Regions from separate parts of the Janthinobacterium sp. GW822-FHT07H11 genome, predicted to be linked through region 1. Evidence: predicted binding sites of a transcription regulator. Region 1 holds the regulator's gene; each other region holds the start of a gene.
The links. Region 1 encodes HrcA, which represses chaperone genes, less so after heat shock. Its sites were predicted from a motif close to TTAGCACTCNNNNNNNNNGAGTGCTAA; they were not measured.
Positions count from the first base shown of each region.

Region 1 (7,201 bases):
CGTTGCTGAAAGGAACCGAATGCCATCATGCCTCCCGCTGAGCCGTCAAGTAAGCGTGCAGGTCGTGCGCAAATGCATCGAGCTCGGCCAGGGTCAGCCGGTTCATGCGGTTATAGCCATTGTAGGCCAGCACGGCCGGTATCGCCACCAGCAAGCCGGCCGCCGTCATGACCAGCGCTTCGCCAACGGGACCGGCCAGTTGCTCGACACGCAAGCCATCGCCTTGCGCCACATTCGCCAGCGCGTGGTGGATACCCCATACGGTGCCCAGCAAACCGAAGAACGGCGCCGTCGCGCCCACCGAGGCCAGCGTGGTCAAGCCCCGTTCCAGGCGCACGGTGGCATGCGCGATGCCATCGCGCAAGCTGCGCGTCAATTGTTCCCGCGGCGGCAAGGCGGCACTGAGGGCAGGCGCCTCGGCCGCCGCGCTGCGGCCATGCAGCACCAGAGGCAGGTAGATCAGTTCGGTATCGGCCATGGCCAGCACGGCCATGCCATCGTCGAGGCTGGGCGCGGCCCAGAAAGCCGGCAGGCGGCGGGCGGCGCGCCGCACTTTCCAAGTAGAAACTGCCTTGCTCAGCATCAAATACCAGCTCAGCAAGGACATGCCCAGCAAGGCATATGCAACCGCGTGGCTGACGGCATCGCCCTGCAGCCAGTATTGGGCCAGGCTCAAGTGATTCACTGTGCCCGGCGCCATGGTGCTGACGTCCTAGTTTTTCAGGGACAACACATCCTGCATGTCGAACAGGCCGGTCGGCTTGTCGGCCAGGAAACGGGCGGCGCGCAGGGCGCCGTGCGCGTATGTCACGCGGCTGCTCGATTTGTGGCTGATCTCGATGCGCTCGCCGATGCCGGCAAACAGCACCGTGTGGTCGCCCACGATATCGCCGCCGCGGATGGTGGCAAAGCCGATCGTCGACGGGTCGCGTTCGCCCGTCACGCCTTCGCGGCCATAGACGGCGCATTCCTTCAGGTCGCGTCCCAGGGCGCCAGCCACCACTTCGCCCATTTGCAGGGCCGTGCCTGACGGCGCATCGACCTTGAAGCGGTGATGCGCTTCGACGATTTCAATGTCGTAGCCTTCGGACAGGCTTTTCGCGGCCAGTTCCAGCAGCTTCATGGTGACGTTTACGCCCACGCTCATGTTCGGCGCGAACATGATGGCCGTCTTTTCAGCGGCAGCGGCAATGGCGGCCTTGCCCGCGTCATCGAAACCGGTGGTGCCGATGATCATCTTGATGCCATGCTCGGCGCAATACGCGAGGTGCTGCAAAGTGCCTTCGGGACGCGTGAAGTCGATCAGGAAATCGGCGTTCGCCAAGCCAGCAGCCAGGCTAGACTCGATCGGCACGCCGGCAGGCTTGCCCAGGAAGGCGGCCGCGTCCTGGCCGAGGGAGGGCGAACCGGCGCGGTCGAGCGCACCGGCCAGCACGGCGTCGGGCGCGTTGCCGACCGCTTCGATCAGGATATGGCCCATGCGGCCACTGGCGCCCGCGATTGCAATTTTCAGTTCAGTCATTGTATTTCCAGCTTATTTGGTGGGAACGGGTTCGGCAGCTGGCACGGCATCGGCCGCCGGTGCCGGCGCCACGTCAGGCTTGCTCACCGGAATGGCGGGCGCGGCATCGGCCGGTACCGGCACGGCGCTTGGCGCCACGGGCGACGGCACGGAAGCGGCAGGCACGTCCGCCTTGGCCACCTTGGCGAAGGGCGAAGGACCGGCGATGCGGTCGATGTATTCCTTCTCCGTCGGCAAGTTACCGCCCTCGAAGCGGGACACCTTGCCCTCCTTGTCGAAGAACACGACCACGCGGCTGCTGGTGGTTTCGCCACTGCCCTTGGCCAGGCGGAAGGGGTAATCCCAGCGATCTGCATGGAAAATATCGGTCAGCAAGGACGTGCCAAGGATGAAACGCACCTGCTCGCGCGTCATGCCCACTTTCAGCTGGGCCAGCATTTCTTCGGAGATAAAGTTGCCTTGTTGAATGTCTGGACGATACGGCGAGAAAAACCACATGAATTTCTGCAGCGGCGTGACGGTCGTCGTCTGCGCGCCATTCTCGGGCACGACTTCCTTGCCTTCTTTCTGGGTAATGGCCGGCTTTTCGCCCAGGATGCCGCGGCTGGCACAGCCGGACACCGTCAGCGCGACACAGACCATGCCCGCCACGACTGGTGCTCGAAATGAAATACGGTGCCAGAGAGATGGCAATACAGCCGGTGTTACGCGCATAAATGACCTCAATTGGATGAACAAAACGCCAGGAGTGACCGGCCAGCCAAAAAATGCATATTTTGGCACTCCCCGACAAAACGCTATATGATAAAGCACCTGACCCACATACGAGCAACAAACATGAGTAACAATCCTAGTGATCTCAAGGCAAGCGGCCTGAAAGCCACCCTGCCTCGCCTGAAGATACTCGATATCTTCCAGAGTAGCCCGGTACGCCACCTGACCGCGGAAGACGTCTACAAGATTCTGCTGGCCGACAATATGGATGTCGGTTTGGCAACTGTCTACCGTGTCCTCACCCAGTTCGAACAAGCTGGCTTGCTAAATCGCAACCATTTTGAAACGGGCAAGGCAATTTTCGAACTCAACGAAGGTTCCCACCACGATCACCTGGTGTGCCTCGATTGTGGCCGGGTCGAAGAATTCTTCGACGAAGACATCGAAGTGCGCCAGCAAAAAGTGGCCGAGGAGCGTGGCTTCAAGATCGCCGAACACGCGCTGGCCATCTACGGCAACTGCATCAAGACGGCCTGCCCGCACAAAACCGCCTGACCCACGGCGGCCGGCGCGGCGCGCCCGGCAAGCCCTCGATACCAGGCCTCAGCCATCGCTAATGGTGGCTGAGCGCGTTGGACAGCAATTTAGCCGTGATATCGACAATCGGGATGACCCGCTCGTATGCCATGCGGGTCGGCCCGATCACTCCCAGCGTACCCACGATCTTGCCGTTGACTTCATACGGCGCCGTCACCACGCTCATTTCATCCATCGGCACCAGGTTCGATTCGCCGCCGATGAAGATCTGCACGCCCGTCGCCTTGCTCGACACGTCGAGCAACTGCATCAGGCCCGTTTTTTGCTCGAACATGTCGAACATCTGGCGCAGCGAATGCATATTCGATGACAGATCGCTCACGCTAAGCAGGTTGCGCTCGCCCGAGATCACCATGTCGTCCGTATGGTCGGCCATCACCTCGCTGCCCGCCTCCACCGCCGCCTGCATCAGGCTGCCCATATCGTCGCGCAACTGGCGCAGTTCGCCCTGCAGGCGCACGCGCACGGCGTCAAACGACAGGCCGCCATAATTCTGGTTGATATAGTTGGCCGACTGCACCAGTTGCGCCGGCGTATAGTCTGCGTCCGTCAGCAACAGGCGGTTCTGCACGTCGCCGCCGGGACCGACGATCACCAGCAGGATGCGTTTTTCGGACAGGCGCAAAAATTCGATCTGCTGGAACACGGATTCGCGGCGCGGGCTCAATACCACGCCGGCGAACTGCGACAGCGACGACAGCATCTGCGCCGCATTGGCGATGGTCTTTTGCGGCTGCTGCGTTTGCAGGCGCATGCGCGACTCCACCAGGTGTTCGTCCAGGTGTTTGACGGTCAGCAAGGTATCGACAAAGATGCGGTAGCCGCGCGGCGTGGGTATGCGGCCCGCCGAGGTATGCGGGCTGGACACATAACCGAGCTCTTCAAGGTCTGCCATGATGTTGCGGATCGTGGCCGGCGACAGGTCGAGGCCGGAAATCTTCGACAAGGCGCGCGAACCGACCGGCAGGCCGTCGGCGATATATCGCTCGACCAGGGCTTTCAGCAGGGTTTGGGCACGTGTATCGAGTTGCATGGTGTATTTAATTAAGCAAGTATTCTGGTACCGCAGGGGCGGTGCGCCAATATGTCCTATTATGCACGTTCGCCCGCCCAGCGGCGATCAATCTTCCAGTTGGCCCCGCAGCCAGAGCAGCAATTCATCAAAGTTCGCGCAGATGGCGTCGGGCCGCACGCCGGCGGCCAGGTGGGCATCGCTGCCCTTGCGATTCATCCAGACGGCACGCATGCCCGCCCCTTGCGCTCCCGTGACGTCGAAATACAGGTCGTCGCCCACGTACACCGCCTCGTCCGGTGCCACGCCCAGCGCGGCGCAGCCGGCCAGGAAGATGCTGGCATCGGGCTTGGCCACGCCAAAGTCGCTGGCGGCGATGGATATCCTGAAATGCTGCGCCAGGCCGATAATGTCAAGGTCCGCATTGCCATTCGAGATGGAACCGACCAGCAGGCGCTGTCCCAGCCAGCCCAGGCCGGGCAGGACATCGTCATACGGCTGGACGCGGTTGCGCGCGGCCATGAATTGCAAGATGGCCTGGTCGACCAGGGCCGGGTCTTCGCCTGCCGCCTCGAAGGCCGACAACAAGCCCGCGCGGCGCAATTCAATCAGGTTGCCATGAAAATGCGGCTGCTCATTGAGCATGGCCAAACGATGCTGGCGCAGCACCTCGATCGAAAACTGCTGCGCCACCTTCGGCGCATGCACGGCCAGCCAGTCGTGCAACAGGGTTTCGGCGGCAGCGATCACGGGCGCGATGGGCCACAGGGTATCGTCCAGGTCGAACAGGATGGCCTTGGGCGGCACGGCAGCATTTACAGGGGCAAGAGACATGGCTGGTTCACAAAATGGTGCCGCGACGGGGCGTGCGGCGGGTGTCTATTGTCGCATTGATCGCTGCCGCCGGCATGCCCGTGCCCTCCGCAAGTGGGGCCAGGCCGGCGCCTGGCAAGGAAAAATTGTTACAGGGTGATACAAGGCAAGATCAATCGGCTTGCCAGATAGACTAAAATAGGCGCCATTCCAATGCGGCGCCAGCGTCCGTATTGCGCTACCCTACCTAATTCGTTTTGGAGAATGTATGAAAAATTTGTACCTGCGCTCGATGCTGGCGGCGGCGTGCGCTGCCACACTGGCAGCCTGCGGCGGCAGCGGCGGCAATCTGTACCTGAGCGGCACGATTGGCGGCCTGGCCAAGGACGGCTTGATCCTGAAAAATGGCGATGAAACCTTGCCCATCACCTCAGGCGCCAGCAGTTTCGTTTTCACCAAACTCGTCAAGACGGATGACAGCTACAATATCACCATTGCCCAGCAGCCAAAAGGCGCCACTTGCACCATCACCAGCGGCAGCGGCAAGGCAAACAGTTATTCCGTGTCCATGGCTTACGTCAGCTGCATTACCGACCAGTACACGCTGGGCGGATCGATTTCCGGCCTCAACGCCAACGGCCTGATCCTGATCAATGGTTCCAGCAGCGTCAGCCCGCAAGCCGGCACCACCAGCTTCACCTTCCCTGCCACCGTCGGCGATGGCTCGCAGTACAACATTTCCGTGCTGGCCAATCCTGCAGGCCTCGATTGCACCGTCAGCAATCCGAAAGGCACCATGGGGTCAGCCAACAATGCCAGCCTGGTCGTTGCTTGCACGCCCAAGTAATCCTTACGATCCGTCACTTATATTTTGGAGAAACACATGAAGTCATCCTGCTTGCGCCCTCTGGCCGCGCTGTTGCTGACCGTGGGCCTGGCCGCTTGCGGCGGCAAGGCCTCATATGATGTCAGCGGTACGATTACCGGCCTGAACAATAGCGGCCTGATCCTCGCCAACGGCAGCGACACAGTCTCGCCACCGGTCGGCGCCAGCTCGTTCACCTTCCCGAAACGCATCGACTACGGCACGGACTACAACATTAGCTTCAAGCAGCAGCCAGACCACATGACGTGTACCATCTCCGGCGGCAGCGGCTCTGCAGGCCATTATGTGAGCATCCAGGCTCTCGTCAACTGCACGCAAAACAGCTACGCCGTGGGCGGCACGATCACGGGCCTGACCGTCGATGGCCTGGTCCTGGCAAACGGCAGCACGGCACGCCAGTTGACACTGGTCAAGGGCGCGACCACCTTCACCATGCCTGACGCGGTAGCCGACGGCCAGCCGTTTGGCATTGACGTGATCACCAGCCCTGCTGGCCTGAAATGCAGCGTGGAGGTCGATCCGGCAACAGGCCTGTCGACGGGCGTGGGCCGCATGGGTAGCGCAGTGGTGAACACCGTGAAGATTGCCTGTTCCCCGGTGTAAGCCTTACCGCCAGGAAGAGATATCACCGGAATCAATAATTGATATTCCAAAGATAAATTGGAGTTATATGTGGCGATGCAGCATAATGCATCTGTCTCCTCCAACTCTTCCAAGAATTGGATTTAGCCCGCTTTCACCAGCGGGCTTTTTTTTGCCCACAATTCCTCAGGCGTCAGTTGCACTCAAAGCGGGATTGAGCATTTGCACGATGCTGGAAAAGTCCTGCGCCGCATAACCGGCCTGCGCATGCATCTGGTACATCTGCCGCACCAGTCCGCCCAAGGGCGTGGGCGCGTTCGCCGACAAGGCCGACTGCTGCGCCAGGCCCAGGTCCTTCAGCATCAGCGCCGTGCCGAAGCCGCCCGTGTAATTGCGCGAGGCAGGCGTGCCATCCATGACGCCGGGCCACGGGTTGTATACTTCCAGGGTCCAGTTGCGGCCCGAGCTCTTGGCCATGATGTCGGACAAGACTTTCGGATCGAGGCCATGCGCCACGCCCAGGTTCAGCGCCTCGGCCGTCCCCGCCATCAGAATGCCCAGCAGCATGTTGTTGCAAATCTTCGCCACCTGGCCCGCGCCCGCCTCGCCCGCATGGAAGATGTTCTTGCCCATCTTTTCCAGCAAGGGCCGCGCCTGCTGCAAGGCGGCGTCCGGGCCGCCAACGATGAAGGTCAGGGTGCCGGCCGCCGCGCCCGCCGTACCACCCGAGACGGGCGCATCGATCATGGCAAAGCCGCGTTCGCTGGCTGCCTGCGCCACCTGGCGCGCCACGTCGGCGGCGATGGTGCTGCAATCGATGAACAGGGCGCCCGGCTTGGCCGAATCGAGGACGCCGCCTGCCGCCAGGTACAGTTCCTGTACGTGCTTGTTGGCCGGCAGCATGGTGATGACGGCGTCGGCCGTCTGCACGGCCGCGCTGGCGGATGCGGCCGCCGTGGCGCCGGCTTCGACGAGGGAGGCCACGGCCGCCGGCGCCAGGTCGAACACGGACACGTGGAAGCCGGCAGCCACCAGGTTGCGGGCCATCGGCGCGCCCATGTTGCCCAAGCCGATA
Region 1 covers NZ_CM179507.1:6,222,240-6,229,440, forward strand. Annotated here, with positions in the region: gene AC3RCJ_RS27545 (MotA/TolQ/ExbB proton channel family protein) at 26-700, opposite strand; gene dapB (4-hydroxy-tetrahydrodipicolinate reductase) at 713-1,522, opposite strand; gene AC3RCJ_RS27555 (outer membrane protein assembly factor BamE) at 1,535-2,164, opposite strand; gene fur (ferric iron uptake transcriptional regulator) at 2,360-2,791, shown strand; gene hrcA (heat-inducible transcriptional repressor HrcA) at 2,850-3,866, opposite strand; gene AC3RCJ_RS27570 (HAD family hydrolase) at 3,954-4,679, opposite strand; gene AC3RCJ_RS27575 (hypothetical protein) at 4,927-5,505, shown strand; gene AC3RCJ_RS27580 (hypothetical protein) at 5,542-6,147, shown strand; gene mmsB (3-hydroxyisobutyrate dehydrogenase) at 6,313-7,201, opposite strand, start outside.

Region 2 (7,201 bases), 740 kb from region 1:
TTACATCATGCCGTCCATGCCGCCCATGCCGCCCATACCACCCATGCCGCCGCCCATGCCGCCGGCTGCCTTGTCGTCAGCGATTTCGCAGACCATGCAGTCGGTCGTCAGCATCAGCGAAGCGATCGAAGCGGCGTTTTGCAGCGCCGAACGGGTCACTTTGGCTGGGTCCAGAACGCCCATTTCCACCATGTCGCCATACGTGCCGTTGGCAGCGTTGTAGCCGTAGTTGCCCGTGCCAGCCAGGACGGCTGCCACGACGACCGACGCTTCTTCGCCAGCGTTTTGCACGATCATGCGCAGTGGCTCTTCCATTGCGCGCAGGACGATCTTGATACCGGCATCTTGATCAGGATTGTCGCCCTTGACCGTGATGTTGGCGCGTGCGCGCAGCAGGGCTACGCCGCCGCCTGGCACGATGCCTTCTTCCACGGCAGCGCGGGTAGCGTGCAGTGCATCTTCAACGCGGGCTTTCTTTTCTTTCATTTCGACTTCGGTGGCTGCGCCAACCTTGATCACGGCAACTCCGCCAGCCAGTTTGGCGACGCGCTCTTGCAGTTTTTCACGGTCGTAGTCCGAGGTCGCTTCTTCGATCTGTACACGCACTTGTTTCACGCGTGCTTCGATCGAGGCAGCTTCGCCGGCGCCATCGATGACGATGGTGTTTTCCTTGCCCACTTCGATGCGTTTCGCTTGGCCCAGTTCGGCCAGGGTCACTTTTTCCAGGGTCAGGCCGACTTCTTCAGCGATCACTTGGCCGCCGGTCAGGACAGCGATGTCTTCCAGCATGGCTTTGCGGCGGTCGCCGAAGCCTGGTGCTTTCACTGCGCAGGTTTTCAGGATGCCGCGGATGTTGTTCACAACCAGGGTGGCCAGCGCTTCGCCTTCGATGTCTTCCGCGATGATCAGCAGTGGACGGCCAGCCTTGGCGACTTGTTCCAGTACCGGCAGCAGGTCACGGATGTTCGAGATTTTCTTGTCGCACAGCAGGACGAATGGGCTGTCCAGGACGGCAACTTGCTTCTCCGGGTTGTTGATGAAGTATGGCGACAGGTAGCCGCGGTCGAACTGCATGCCTTCAACGATGTCCAGCTCGTCGTTCAGCGACTTGCCGTCTTCTACCGTGATCACGCCTTCTTTGCCGACTTTTTCCATCGCTTCAGCGATACGCTCGCCGATCGAGTAGTCCGAGTTCGCCGAGATCGCGCCAACCTGGGCGATTTCCTTGGTCGTGGTGCAAGGACGGGCGATTTTCGCCAGTTCTTCGACGGTCGCGGCAACCGCTTTGTCGATACCGCGCTTCAGGTCCATCGGGTTCATGCCGGCGGCAACGAACTTCATGCCTTCGCGCACGATGGCTTGTGCCAGCACGGTCGCGGTGGTGGTGCCGTCGCCGGCGTTGTCGCTGGTGCGGGAAGCAACTTCCTTGACCATTTGCGCGCCCATGTTCATGAGCTTGTCTTTGAGTTCAACTTCTTTCGCTACCGACACACCATCCTTGGTGACGGTAGGGGCGCCGAACGAGCGCTCCAGCACGACGTTGCGGCCTTTCGGGCCCAGCGTTACTTTGACTGCGTTGGCGAGGATGTTGACGCCTTCGACCATCTTGGCGCGCGCTGCGTCGCCGAATACTACTTCTTTAGCTGCCATGTTCAATTCTCCTGAGTTTCGGGATGTATCTGTCTACAACGTGGAAACAATTACTTGACGACGATCGCCATGATGTCTTCTTCGCGCATGACCAGCAGCTCATCGCCGTCAACTTTGACGGTTTGGCCGGCGTACTTGCCGAACAGGACGCGGTCGCCTACTTTGACATCCAGAGGACGGACCTTGCCGTCGTCGAGAATCTTGCCATTGCCTACGGCAAGGACTTCGCCTTGATCCGGTTTTTCAGCAGCTGCATCAGGAATGATGAGGCCGGACGCAGTCTTGGTTTCCTGGTCGAGGCGTTTGACGATGACGCGATCGTTCAATGGGCGCAGATTCATACAAAACTCCTTAAAGTTCAATGGATAGGTGTTGCTAAATGAATACATGTCGGGCACAGCGCCAGACGTGCTTTCAGTGACCGCCGTTGAAAGCAGCCCGCAACGGTCAAGCAAACCCCAGGTCATCCTGTCCTTGCCTGTCTGCGGCAGTGGTGCATCGCGGCGTCGCCCGCCGCGTAGCGTTCCCTGCAGTGGTCTGGCAAGCACCATCAGTCCTGAGGATAGCTACGAAAGAGTTTGTTAGCACTCTCTACTAACGAGTGCTAATTATAGGGACGGTATGGGTCAACTTCAAGGGCTTATTCAAGGGGAACATATTGATACTTGTTATGCGCAGCCTGCATTTGCACAGGGTTTGCGCTGGCGCAAGCCTTGTTCCCGGGCGTCAGCAACAGCAGCGACTCTAGCATGCCGTACGAATGGGGGGCGTTCCTGTACGCGCAGGAAACAGAGTTTTACTATGGAATTTGATAAGATGATTGCAATTGCATATCATTATCACCACTTGCGCCGAAAGAACACCATGCCATTTCCTGTTTCCCGTCCCGTGCTGCGCCTGCTGGGCGCTAGTGTCATCGGCCTCGCCTGCCTGGGCAATGCCACCGCGCAAACGCCGACCATCGTCGACGAAATCACCGTGGCCACCCTGACGCCGCTGGAAAAGGACATGCTGCTCAATGAACTGTTCAACGACCTCAACAAGGATGACGACGACCAGGAAGCGCATGTGTGGGACAACGGCGGCGACCGTGGCGTGCTGGTGAAGGTCACGTATAACTTCAGCAATTCCGGCATGACGGAGCACAGCCTGAAGGCGCACCTCTGCCGCGACCTGAAATTCGTCGTCACGGCGGGCGACAAGTCGCAAGACCTGAGCCGCCGCACCTGTTCGCAGAACAGCGGCAACTGGGATGTGCAGGGCAAGGACCCGGCGCCCGTCGTGTATCCGCCTTTCCTGTCCGACGTCACCATCGCCAAGCTGAATGCGAAGGAACAGCAAGCCTTGCTGACGGCCGCCGTGCGTACCTTGAAAGATGAAGAGGATGGCAAGAGCCGTGAATGGAGCAACAAGGCACTGGGCAATGCCGTGCCCTTGCGCGTCACTTTGACGCCTTCGCGGACGGACGCCAAACCTGGCAGCTACCACCGTACTTGCCGCGACTTGACGATGGTGCTTGACGGCAAGGGCGGGCAACAGACGCTGGTGCGCCGCTCTTGCGAAAACCGCTATGGCGGACTCGATATCGAACCTGATTACGTCGACGAGTAAAACGCTGCCATCGCGGCGCCGGCGGATGCGTGCAGATGGCGAAAAGCGCCGGAAAAAGCGTGTATTGTCCGCCAACTGCCGTGCATTGATGTAAATATGTGTGACAGCGGCGTGATTCGATTGACGCCCATGGAGCGTCCGCCCTATAGTGGCGGGATGATTTCCGAATTCAATGAATTATCCGACAAAATAGGCCTGCTGGCCGAAATGACCCATGCGCTGCGCCGTGAAAACGCGCAATTGCGCAAGGACAATGCCGCCCTGTCCGCCGAGAACGCCCTGTATGTGCAGCGCATGCGCGAGGCGCAGGAACGCGTGGAGGCCTTGCTGGAAAAAATCCCGGAACTGGTGCAGGCTGGCCTGGAGCAAGCCGCTTCGGAAGCGGGCGCCTATATTGCCGAGAACGAGAAGGAAGCGTAATGCCGCGTGTCGATGTCAATATCATGGGCCAGTCCTACAGCATGGTGTGCCGCGACGGCGAGGAGCGCGCGCTGCGCGAAGCGGCGATCTATCTCGATAGCAAGATGAAGGCCATCCGCGACGCGGGCAAGGTCAAGGGCAACGACCGCATCGCCGTGCTGGCCGCCCTGGGCGTGGCCGCCGAGTTCCTTTCCGTGAAGTCGCCGCAAGGTCCGCTGTCGGAATTGACGATCCTGGAAGTGAAGCAGAAAATCTCGGCCATGCACACGGTATTGGATAGCGCATTGACGCCCCAGGAAAACCTTTTTTAAACACCGAACCAAACCTACTACGCGTCGCGCCTTGCGGCCTGCGATGCTCTCTGTGCATTCGCACAGTTGCGCTTCTCGACCACAATTCATCGCCGCTCGCTACGGTTTTGTTCAGTGTTATTAATTGGATTTTAAGCGGACACGGTACGATTTGTCTTTGCGATGCGCGATCAAAGGAGTAAACTTGGGTCTACCCTGCGGTGTTCGCGATTGCCATATATTCCTTGAACCATTTATGCGCATCGGTTGCGAATTTTGTTTGATGGGAGTGAGCGTCGCTCGTTCGACGAACCCGAAATTGAACTAACGTGACCACCTTGAACCGTTTGGTTCGGGATGCCGGCATAGCGGCACAGGCGGGGCCCAATTTGCAGTACCTTGTAGTACCAACTGAAAACGGTTGCCGCATCATGCGCAACCGTTTTTTTACGTCTGTCGCTTTGATACGGAGTCTGCATGAAACAATACTGGCTGATGAAATCGGAACCCGATGAAGTAAGCATCGACGACCTGATGGCGGCGCCCGGGCACACCTTGCCCTGGTTTGGCGTGCGCAACTACCAGGCGCGCAACTTCATGCGCGACGGCATGCGGGAGGGCGATGGCGTACTGTTTTATCATTCGAGCTGCGCGCAGCCGGGCGTGGCGGGCGTGGCCGAAGTGGCCAGCGGCGCCTATCCCGATCACAGCCAGTTTGAAGAGGGCGGCAAGTACTTCGATCCGAAGGCTACACAAGAGCAGCCGCGCTGGATCAGCGTCGACGTGCGCGGCCTGAAGAAGACGGCGCTGCTGCCGCTGTCCGCCATGCGCCAGATGCCGGAGCTGGAAGACATGCTGCTGCTCAAGAAGGGCAGCCGGCTGTCCATCACGCCGGTGACGCCGGCGCAATGGACGGTGATTACAAGCAAGCTACAGGCTTGACGGTGCTTCAGGCTGCGCGCGCCTTGGTGGGCGGCGTGGCCATGATGCGGCTCTTGTACGACCACGCCAGCAGCGCGATGGCGCCCACGATCATCGGCAGCGACAGCATCTGGCCCGACGTGATCGGCACGCCCAGCCACACGACTTCCCAGTCCGGCGTGCGGAAGTATTCCGTGAAGAAGCGCGCGCAGCCATACAGCAGCGTGAACATGGCGCCCACGGCGATGCGCGGATGGGGCTTGCGCGCAAACAGCCACAGGATGATGAAGACCAAAATGCCGTCCACCAGCATCTGGTACAGCGGCGACGGGTGCACGGGATACGGAATGCCCGGCCATTGCATGGCCCATGGCAAGCCTTCGGGGGCGATCCGGCCCGGCAGTTCGGCATTGATGAAGTTGCCCATGCGGCCGGCCGCGTAGCCGAGCGGCACCAGCGGCGCGATGAAGTCGAGCACGTCGAACAGGTTGCGGCCCGCCTTGCGGCTCCACAGGTACATGGCGACGATGACGCCGAGGAAGCCGCCGTGGAAGGACATGCCGCCATGCCAGACCATGAAGATTTCCAGCGGATTGTGCAGGAAGTATTCGGGGCGGTAGAACAGCACTTCGCCCAGGCGTCCGCCGATCACCACGCCCAGCATGCCATAGAACAGCATGTCGTCGAGGTCTTCCTTTTGCCAGCCCAGCGCGGCGATGTGCGGCTGCCGGATGCGCACACGGCCCAGGGCAATGAACAGGGCAAAGGCCAGCACGTACATCAGGCCGTACCAGTGCACGGCGAGCGGGCCGATTTGTATGGCGATCGGGTCGGGCATCGGGTGTATCAGCATCGGGTTTCTTTCTTTGTGTAAAGCCAAGGTTGCGTAGTATGGCCGCAGCGGCGGTTTTATGTCTTAGCGGCCACTTAATTTAGTTACCAATATTTAATATTTGCGTGCGCAGCAGCGCCAGGAAGCCTTGCAGCACGGCTGACGGATTGTCGCGGCGCCAGGCCAGGCCCGTTTCCACCAGCGGCGTGGCGTCCTGCAGCGGCCTGTATTCTACGCCGGGGCGCATCAGGTTCGATACCGATTGTGGCACAAGCGCGATGCCCATGCCAGCCGAGACGAGGCTGACGATGGTCTGCATCTGGATCGCTTGCTGGCCGATCTGCGGCGTGATGCTGGCGGCGCGGAACACGCCGAGGATCGCGTCGTGCAGGGCGGGAGAAATGGCGCGCGGAAAAATGATCAGGGGCAGGGGCGGCAAGTCCTGCAGGCGCACCGGACCCGGCGTATTCAACAGGCCGAGGCCGGACGGCGCGGCCAGCACCAGCGGCTCGGCCAGCACGGGCAGGTAGTCGAGCGCCTCTTTCGCCTTCTCGGGCAGGGGCGGGATCAACAGGCCCGCATCGGTGCGCCCGGCCAGCAGTTCCTCGAGCTGCAGGTCGGACGTCGCTTCCTGCAGGGCGATCTGCACCTGCGGATAGGCAGTCTGATACGCGCGCAGCAGGGGCGGCAGCACGCTGTAGTCGGCCGACGAGACAAACGCCAGGCTCAAACGTCCCGCCTCGCCCTGCGCGGCGCGGCGTACCAGCGCGGGCAGCTCCTGCGCCTGCGCCAGCAGCCGGCGCGCCTCGGGCAGCAGGGCGCTGCCGGCCGGCGTCAGCTGCACTTCGCGGCGCGTGCGCACGAACAGGGGCGCGCCCAGCAGTTCTTCCAGGGCCATGATGGTCTGCGACAGCGGCGGCTGCGTCATGTGCAGGCGCACGGCGGCGCGGCCGAAGTGCAGCTCCTCGGCCACGGTGACGAAATAGCGCAGCTGGCGCAGTTCAAGGTTCATATGCGTTTCCATGCAGATTGATTGCTGTGATATGCAAAACGACTCACAGACACGCGCATCATATATTTGACAGTAGGGCGTGCGCAAGGCAATCTGACGTACCCCCACTGCATGCAGGGTTTTACTGCAAACCCGCACAGTCAGGCACCAACACTTTTGGAAGGTCCATCATGCCGCAATACCGCTCCCGCACCACCACCCACGGCCGCAACATGGCTGGCGCCCGCGCCCTGTGGCGCGCCACCGGCATGAAGGACGGCGATTTCGACAAGCCGATCATCGCCGTCGTCAACTCGTTCACCCAGTTCGTGCCCGGCCACGTGCACCTGAAAGACCTGGGACAGATGGTGGCGCGCGAGATCGAGGCGGCCGGCGGCGTGGCCAAGGAATTCAACACCATCGCCGTCGATGACGGCATCGCCATGGGCCACGGCGGCATGCTGTATTCGCTGCCCTCGCGCGACC
Region 2 covers NZ_CM179507.1:5,486,116-5,493,316, reverse strand. Annotated here, with positions in the region: gene groL (chaperonin GroEL) at 1-1,650, opposite strand; gene groES (co-chaperone GroES) at 1,701-1,991, opposite strand; gene AC3RCJ_RS24245 (hypothetical protein) at 2,515-3,261, shown strand; gene AC3RCJ_RS24240 (DUF904 domain-containing protein) at 3,391-3,681, shown strand; gene AC3RCJ_RS24235 (cell division protein ZapA) at 3,681-3,992, shown strand; RNA gene ssrS (6S RNA) at 4,182-4,359, shown strand; gene AC3RCJ_RS24225 (EVE domain-containing protein) at 4,449-4,913, shown strand; gene lgt (prolipoprotein diacylglyceryl transferase) at 4,921-5,745, opposite strand; gene AC3RCJ_RS24215 (LysR family transcriptional regulator) at 5,825-6,736, opposite strand; gene ilvD (dihydroxy-acid dehydratase) at 6,907-7,201, shown strand, end outside.
Region 2: the regulator HrcA is predicted to act here: its motif matches at 2,232-2,258, upstream of groES (co-chaperone GroES).

Region 3 (7,201 bases), 1.5 Mb from region 1:
GGGCCAGAACGCCCTCACGCAAGTGAAGGCGTTTGATGACGCCCTGCAGCTGAGCGGCCTGGTGATCACCAAGCTGGACGGCACGGCCAAGGGCGGCGTGCTGGCGGCGATCGCCCGCGTGCGCCCCGTGCCCGTGTATTTCATCGGCATCGGTGAGAAAATTGAAGACTTGCAGCCTTTCGTGGCTGCCGAATTTGTCGAAGCGCTGCTCGGATAAGCCTCACATGATTGAATTTCAGCACGTCTCCAAGCAATACTCCCCCGACGCAGTGGCGCTCAGCGACATTTCGCTGAGCATTGCGAAAGGCGAGCTGGTCTTTCTGGCCGGGCCATCGGGCGCCGGCAAGTCCACCTTGCTGAAAATGATCGCCGCCATGGAACGCCCCACCTCGGGCAAGCTGATCGTCAATGGCCAGGACATGGCGAAGATCAAGCCGGCCGGCGTGCCCTTCCTGCGCCGCAACATGGGCCTGATCTTCCAGCAGCAAAAATTGCTGAACGACCGCTCCATCCTCGCCAACGTCATGCTGCCGCTGCTCGTCGTCGGGGCGCCAAAGGCTGCCGCCGAGCAGCGCGCGCGCGCCGCGCTCGATAAGGTCGGGCTGCTCGACCGCGCGCTGGCGCGCCCGCTGTCGCTGTCGGGCGGCGAGCAGCAGCGCGTGTCGATCGCGCGCGCCATCGTCAACCGGCCGCAGATCATCCTGGCCGACGAACCGACGGCCAACCTGGACCGCGCCAGCGCCGACAAGGTGCTCGACGCCCTCAAAGCGTTCCACTCCGTGGGCGTGACCTGCCTCATCTCCAGCCACGACGAACAGATGCTCGACGCCGCCGCCCGCGTGATCCACCTGAAGAACGGCCAATTGGTCGCCATCGACAAGGCCACGCAGGCGCCCGTGTTCGCCCCGCCCGATCCCGATTTCGCGCCCGCCCCCGGCCTGGACGACGCGCAGGGAGAACAGCCATGAGAGGCTGGTTCCGTCAACACCGCTTCGCGCTGGGCTCGGCGCTGATCCACCTGCGCAAGTCGCCTGGCGGTTTCCTGCTCAATGTCTTTGTCGTCGCCATCGCCCTGTCGCTGCCGTTTGCCGGCTTGACCATGCTCGACAATGTGCGCCCCATGTCGGAACAGATGTCGGTCGACCCGGAGATCAGCGTCTTCCTGAAAATCGACACGCCGCGCGACCAGGCCGTGGCCCTGGCCGGCGAAATGCGCAAGATCGTGCACGACAAGAAGGCCAAGATCGTCTTCATCCCGCGCGAACAGGCGCTCGATACGCTGAAGAACAAGAGCGGCCTGGCCGACGTGCTGAGCACGCTGGGCGACAATCCCTTGCCAGACAGCTATGTCCTCAAGCTCGACGCCTTCAATACGGCCAGCGAGGCGCAGGATGTCGACGCCGTGGCGGAACAGCTGCGCCAGTTGCCCGGCGTGGAATCGGCGCAAGTCGATTCGGCCTGGGTCAAGCGCCTGGCGGCCCTGCTCGGCGTGCTGCGCCTGGTCTTGCTGCTGCTGGCCATTACCCTGGGCGTGGCCGTGATCGCCGTGGTCTTCAATACCATCCGCCTGCAGGTGATGCAGCAGCGCGACGAGATCAGCATCTCGAAACTGATCGGCGCCACCGACACCTTCATCCACCGCCCCTTCTATTACACGGGCGCGCTGCTGGGCCTGTGCGCCGGCGCCGTGGCCCTGGGTGCCGTGGCACTGGCCTTGCAACCGCTCAATACCGCGATTGCCGAATTTGCCCGTTTATATGCGTCGGAATTCCAGCTGGTGCCGCTGGCGCCGCTGCCGATGGCCGGCTTGCTGGCCCTGAGCGCGGGCCTGGGCCTGATCGGCGCCTTCCTGTGCGTGCAGCGCCACCTGGCGCGCCTGAACTGACCTTCCCTGCCATGGCGGCGCCCCAGGCGTCGCCATGCGCCTCAGCCTCGCCTTGCTTTTTTGCCATTCCCCACATATTGTGGTTATCTTGATATTTAACAAGTATTCTTAAGGTTCGCTTCAGCCAGAGGCCGTAGACTAGCCATGTTGACGAAAAGAACCGTGCAGCGCTTTCGGGCGCGGCCGAACAGGTGCACACTGCAGTCACCATGGGCCCTGGCGGCACCTTTCAGATAAATTATTAACTAGTAAATCGCCATAGTATTTAGGCTATCAGGACGATTAAATGTGCTGATTGGCACTCTCAGGCAGAGAGTGCTAATATAGGGACATACCAATAGCAGAACCGCCATGAGCGCCAGATGTAGATGGAGCCGCGATCTGTAAAGTGCAAGACCGGATACGCAAGAAGAAGCTACAAGCAGGCCATGTCGCGTGACATGGCCAACTGGAACAAAGCAAGACTACGAGGGAGAAAACATGACTATGATGTCCGCAACGTCCGCATTGGTTCCGACCAAAAATAATGCGCTGGGCCTCGGGTTCACCGGCAATCTGGGCAATATCGACGCCTATATCTCGGCCGTGAACCGTCTGCCCATGTTGACCCACGACGAAGAAATTTCGCTGGCGAAACGCCTGCGCGAAAAAAATGACCTGGCCGCCGCGCAGGAGCTGGTGCTGTCGCACCTGCGCCTGGTGGTCTCGATTGCCCGCGGCTACCTGGGCTATGGCTTGCCGCACGCCGACCTGATTCAGGAAGGCAATATCGGCCTGATGAAGGCCGTGAAACGTTTCGATCCGGACCAGGGCGTGCGCCTGGTGTCGTACGCCATGCACTGGGTGAAAGCCGAGATGCACGAGTACATCCTGAAAAACTGGCGCCTGGTCAAGGTCGCGACGACGAAGGCACAGCGCAAGCTGTTCTTCAACCTGCGCAGCCACAAGACGGGCCTGGACGCGATGACGCCGAAGCAGATCGATGCGCTGGCCAAGCTGCTCGACGTGAAGCGCGAAGAAGTGATCGAGATGGAAACGCGTTTGAGCGGCCGCGACATCGCGCTGGAATCGCCGACCGACGATGAGGACGACAAGTTTTCGCCGATCGCCTACCTGTCGTCGGAGCAAAGCGAGCCGACCAAGGTGCTGGAAGCGGAGCAGGTGACGCGTTTGCAATCGGAAGGCCTGGAAACGGCCCTGGGCAAGCTGGACGACCGTTCGCGCCGCATCATCGAAGCGCGCTGGCTGGCCAACGACGACGGCTCCGGCGCCACCCTGCACACGCTGGCCGAAGAGTTTGGCGTATCGGCCGAACGCATCCGCCAGATTGAAGTGGCGGCATTGAAAAAAATGAAGGGCGCGCTGGCGGCCTACGTATAAGGCACGGCAGGGCCGCAGTGAAAAAGGCGCCGCAAGGCGCCTTTTAGTTTTGAACCTTGATGTTTATCAACAGATAAACATGGTCGGCCGTTAAGCTGCAGCCAAGCCCTTGGCGAGCAGCTCGGCGACCAATTCATTCAGATCCGTGCCGCCTTCCTTGGCCAGCGTCTGCAATTGCAACACCAGGTCGCTATTGAGCTTGACGGCGAACGGCACCAGGCCCAGGGCCTGGTCGCGCTTGCGCTGCTCGCGGCGGTCGACGACCACCGCTTCCTTACCGAATGCACCGGCGCCGGGAACATTCATCTTTCCCATCAGTTTCTTGGCATCGCTTTTCGCCAGGGCAGTTTTTTTCATGGTTGTTTCCTGATTTTCAAAACAGCCATTCTACGCAGTAATCGGCGTGCCGCGTGGCCGGCGCGTCAATTCATCCACGACACGCCAATGGCGCGCCAGAAAAATATCATTTTGTTATGATTATTGTTATCTTGCGCGTCAACGCCACGCCGAAGATGCTCTATCTGAAAGGAAAAACATGCATTCCCTCCATCCACCATATCGCCGCTACCTGCTCCCCCTGCTCATCGCCTGCCTGGCCATGCTGGCTGGCTGCGGCGCGGCCGGCAGCGCCGGCGACGCGGAAAACACGCCGCGCAGCGTCACCCACGTGCTCTCGCCCGGCGAGCAAGTGGCCATCACGGCCACCGATACGCTCAAGCTCGAGCGCGTCAACGACAGCCGCTGCCGCCAGGGCGCCGTGTGCGTGTGGAAAGGCTACGTCAGCTACAGCTTCAGCTTGCTCAACAGCGCAGGCAGCACCGACATCGTCCTATCCGATTCCATGCCCGGCGCCGCCAGTTCCGTCACCGTCAAACATTTGACGTTCACCCTGCTCGACGTCGACCCGGCCACGCCGCCCGCCCTGAATGCGGCCGCGCCCACCTACCGGGTCAAGGTGAAGATCACGCAGGGCGCGCTGCCCCGCTAAACACCGTGGCGGCGCTGGCTGTCGGCGGGCGCCTGCTGTCGCTCCAGCATGCCGTAATCGCGCACCACGCCGGCGATGCGCAGCCGGTAATCGTCGAACACGCCCTGCCGGCCGGCCGATTGCGCCACCCGGTGCGCCTCCAGCTGCCGCCACTGCGCCAGCGCCGCTTCGTCGCGAAAGAAAGACAGCGACAGCAATTTGCCTGGCTCGCTCAGGCTGCCAAAGCGTTCGATGGAAATGAAACCGTCGACCTCGTCGAGCAAGGGCCGCAGAGATGCCGCCAAGTCCAGGTACTGCTGGCGCCCTTCGGCGCTGGGCCAGACCTCAAAAATCACGGCGATCATGCTGTTTCTCCAGCGCTGAAGACGGGGATGCGGGCGTTCAGCGAAGGCAAATAACTCCATGCCAGCGGCATGTCTTCCAGCCCATCGGCCCATGCCTGCAGGCATGCCGTGGCGATGGTCTGCGCGATGGGCTGGCCCGGACAGGCGTGGCGGCCATGGCCAAAGCCCGACTCCGCCTGGCCGGCGCTGGCCAGCACGACGACGATCATCTGCCCGGCCGGTATGCGCACGCCGTGCAATGCCACGGCATCGGCCGTGTAGCGGCGCGTGTTGTGGATGGCGGGATCATGCCGAGCCACCTCGCGCAGCATGGCCGGCCACAGCCGGGGCGCGGCACGCACTTGCGTGGACAATTCAGGCTGCACGCGCAAGGCCACGACGGCATTGCCCAGCAAGCCGGCCGTGGCGTCGCAGGTCTGCGACAGCAAGCCCACGAAGTTGGCCAGCACGCCGCCAGACGCCTGCCAGCCCACGGCATCCGCCCCGGTCACGATGTCATGCAGCAAGCTGCCGGGCAAGGCATCCGCCTCGCGCAGCAAGGCGGTGAAACCATGCAACAGGGCATCGGCCGCTTGCTGCGCGTCGGCCAGTTGTTCTCCATTGCTCAGCGGCGACAAACAGGCGACAAAGTCGCGCGTCCAGGCGGCCAGCGCCGGCCATTGCGCTGGCGCAAAGCCCAGCAAGTCCGCCATGGCGAACAGGGGCAGCTCAAAAATCGCCTCGTTCAGCTGCGCGGCGCTGGCCGGAACGCGGTCGCCGGCAAACTGCATCGCCCGTCCATGCAGGCGCGCCAGGTCCACCTGGCCCAGCGCGCGTGCCAGCACCTGTTTCGGCACGGCGTGCCGCTCGCCCTCGTTCATGCGCACCAGTTCGGCAAAGATCGCGCCGCACGGCGTGCCTGCCAGGTTGAGCGGCACGGCCTGCCCCAGTGGGCGCACGCGGCAAGCGGGATGCTCGAGGACGGCCCGCACGCCAACGGCTCCCGTTGCCAGCCAGCAATCGAGCGACGTCTCGAAACGCAGGGGCGGGCCTTCCGCCAGGCGGCGATAGTAGTCATACGGCGCCGCGTGGGTGACGGCGGAAAAAGGGTCGGCGAGCGGCATGCGCATTCCATTGCAGTGATGTGGGGACACGAGTATGCTGCGCCTTCCACCACAACACTTCGCCCACGGACGAATCATGGATGACACACTTCCCTCGGCCGACATGGGCCTGGCGCAACTGGCCGGCGCCATCGCCGAACCGGCCCGCGCGCGCATGCTGTGCAGCCTGCTCGATGGCCATGCGCGCACGGCCACGGAACTGGCCACCTTGGCCGAGGTAGGCGCCTCGACGGCCAGCGCCCATCTTGCGCGCTTGCGCGAGGATGGCTTGCTGTCGATGCTGGCGCAGGGCAAGCACCGCTATTACCGCCTGGCCAGCGTGGAGGTGGCGCGGGCGCTGGAAGCGCTGCTGGTGGTGGCAGGCGTGCCCGCAACGCCGTTTACTCCCTCCACGCCGGACCGCTTGCGCCATGCGCGCACCTGCTACGACCACATGGCCGGCACGGTCGCCGTCGCCATGCACGACCAGTTGCACGCGCAAGGCTGGCTGCTGGACGATGACGGCAAGGGCGAAGGCGAATATTGCCTGTCGGAAGCGGGCGCGGCCGGCATGGCGGCGCTGGGCATCGATGTGCCGCAATTGCAGCGCCAGCGCCGCCGCTTTGCCTGTGCCTGCCTGGACTGGAGCGAACGGCGCGCCCATTTGGGCGGCGCGCTGGGGGCGGCCCTGCTGCAGCTGGCCCTGCGCCAGCGCTGGGCCGAGCGCGAGCTCGACAGCCGCACCCTGCGCCTCACGCCCGATGGCGAGCGGCGCCTGCTGGCCGCCTTGGGTGCGCCATGATCGCCTTCGAAGGCTTGTCCAAACAGTACGGCACCTTCGAGGCCGTCAAGCCGCTGACCTTGCAAGTGGTAAAAGGAGAAGTATTCGGCTTCCTGGGCCCGAACGGGGCGGGCAAAACCACCACCATCCGCATGCTGATGGGTATCCTCGTGCCCAGCAGCGGGCGCGTGCTGATCGATGGCCTCGATTGCCACCGCGATGGCGCCGCCGTCAAGCGCAAGGTGGGCTACCTGCCGGACAACCCGATTTTTTACGATTATTTGCGGGGCCGCGAAATCCTGCAATTCGTTGCCGAAATGCATGGCTATGCGCGCGCGGAAGCGGCCGCCCGCGCCGCGCGGCTGCTCGGTGAATTCGGCCTGGACGAGGCGGGCGAGGATTTCGCCGTCAATTACTCGCTGGGCATGAAGAAAAGACTGGGCCTGGCCTGCGCGCTGATCCATGATCCGGCCGTGCTGATCCTCGATGAACCGATCAACGGCCTGGACCCGCGCGCCTCGCGCGAAGTACAGGAACGGCTGCTGCGCATCGCCGCCGCCGGCACCACCATCTTCGTTTCCACGCATTTGCTCGACATGGCGGAAAAGCTGTGCAGCCGCGTGGCCATCATCCACCGCGGCGCGCTGGCGGCCACGGGCAGCCTGGACGAGATTCGCCGGCAACTGTCCAGCGACGGCAGCCTGGAAGAACTCTTCCTGCAGCTCACCGATGAAACGGGCG
Region 3 covers NZ_CM179507.1:1,296,848-1,304,048, reverse strand. Annotated here, with positions in the region: gene ftsY (signal recognition particle-docking protein FtsY) at 1-217, shown strand, start outside; gene AC3RCJ_RS05835 (cell division ATP-binding protein FtsE) at 225-968, shown strand; gene ftsX (permease-like cell division protein FtsX) at 965-1,885, shown strand; gene rpoH (RNA polymerase sigma factor RpoH) at 2,372-3,265, shown strand; gene AC3RCJ_RS05820 (hypothetical protein) at 3,356-3,622, opposite strand; gene AC3RCJ_RS05815 (hypothetical protein) at 3,801-4,253, shown strand; gene AC3RCJ_RS05810 (antibiotic biosynthesis monooxygenase family protein) at 4,250-4,597, opposite strand; gene AC3RCJ_RS05805 (cytochrome P450) at 4,594-5,700, opposite strand; gene AC3RCJ_RS05800 (ArsR/SmtB family transcription factor) at 5,777-6,481, shown strand; gene AC3RCJ_RS05795 (ABC transporter ATP-binding protein) at 6,478-7,201, shown strand, end outside.
Region 3: the regulator HrcA is predicted to act here: its motif matches at 2,181-2,207, upstream of rpoH (RNA polymerase sigma factor RpoH).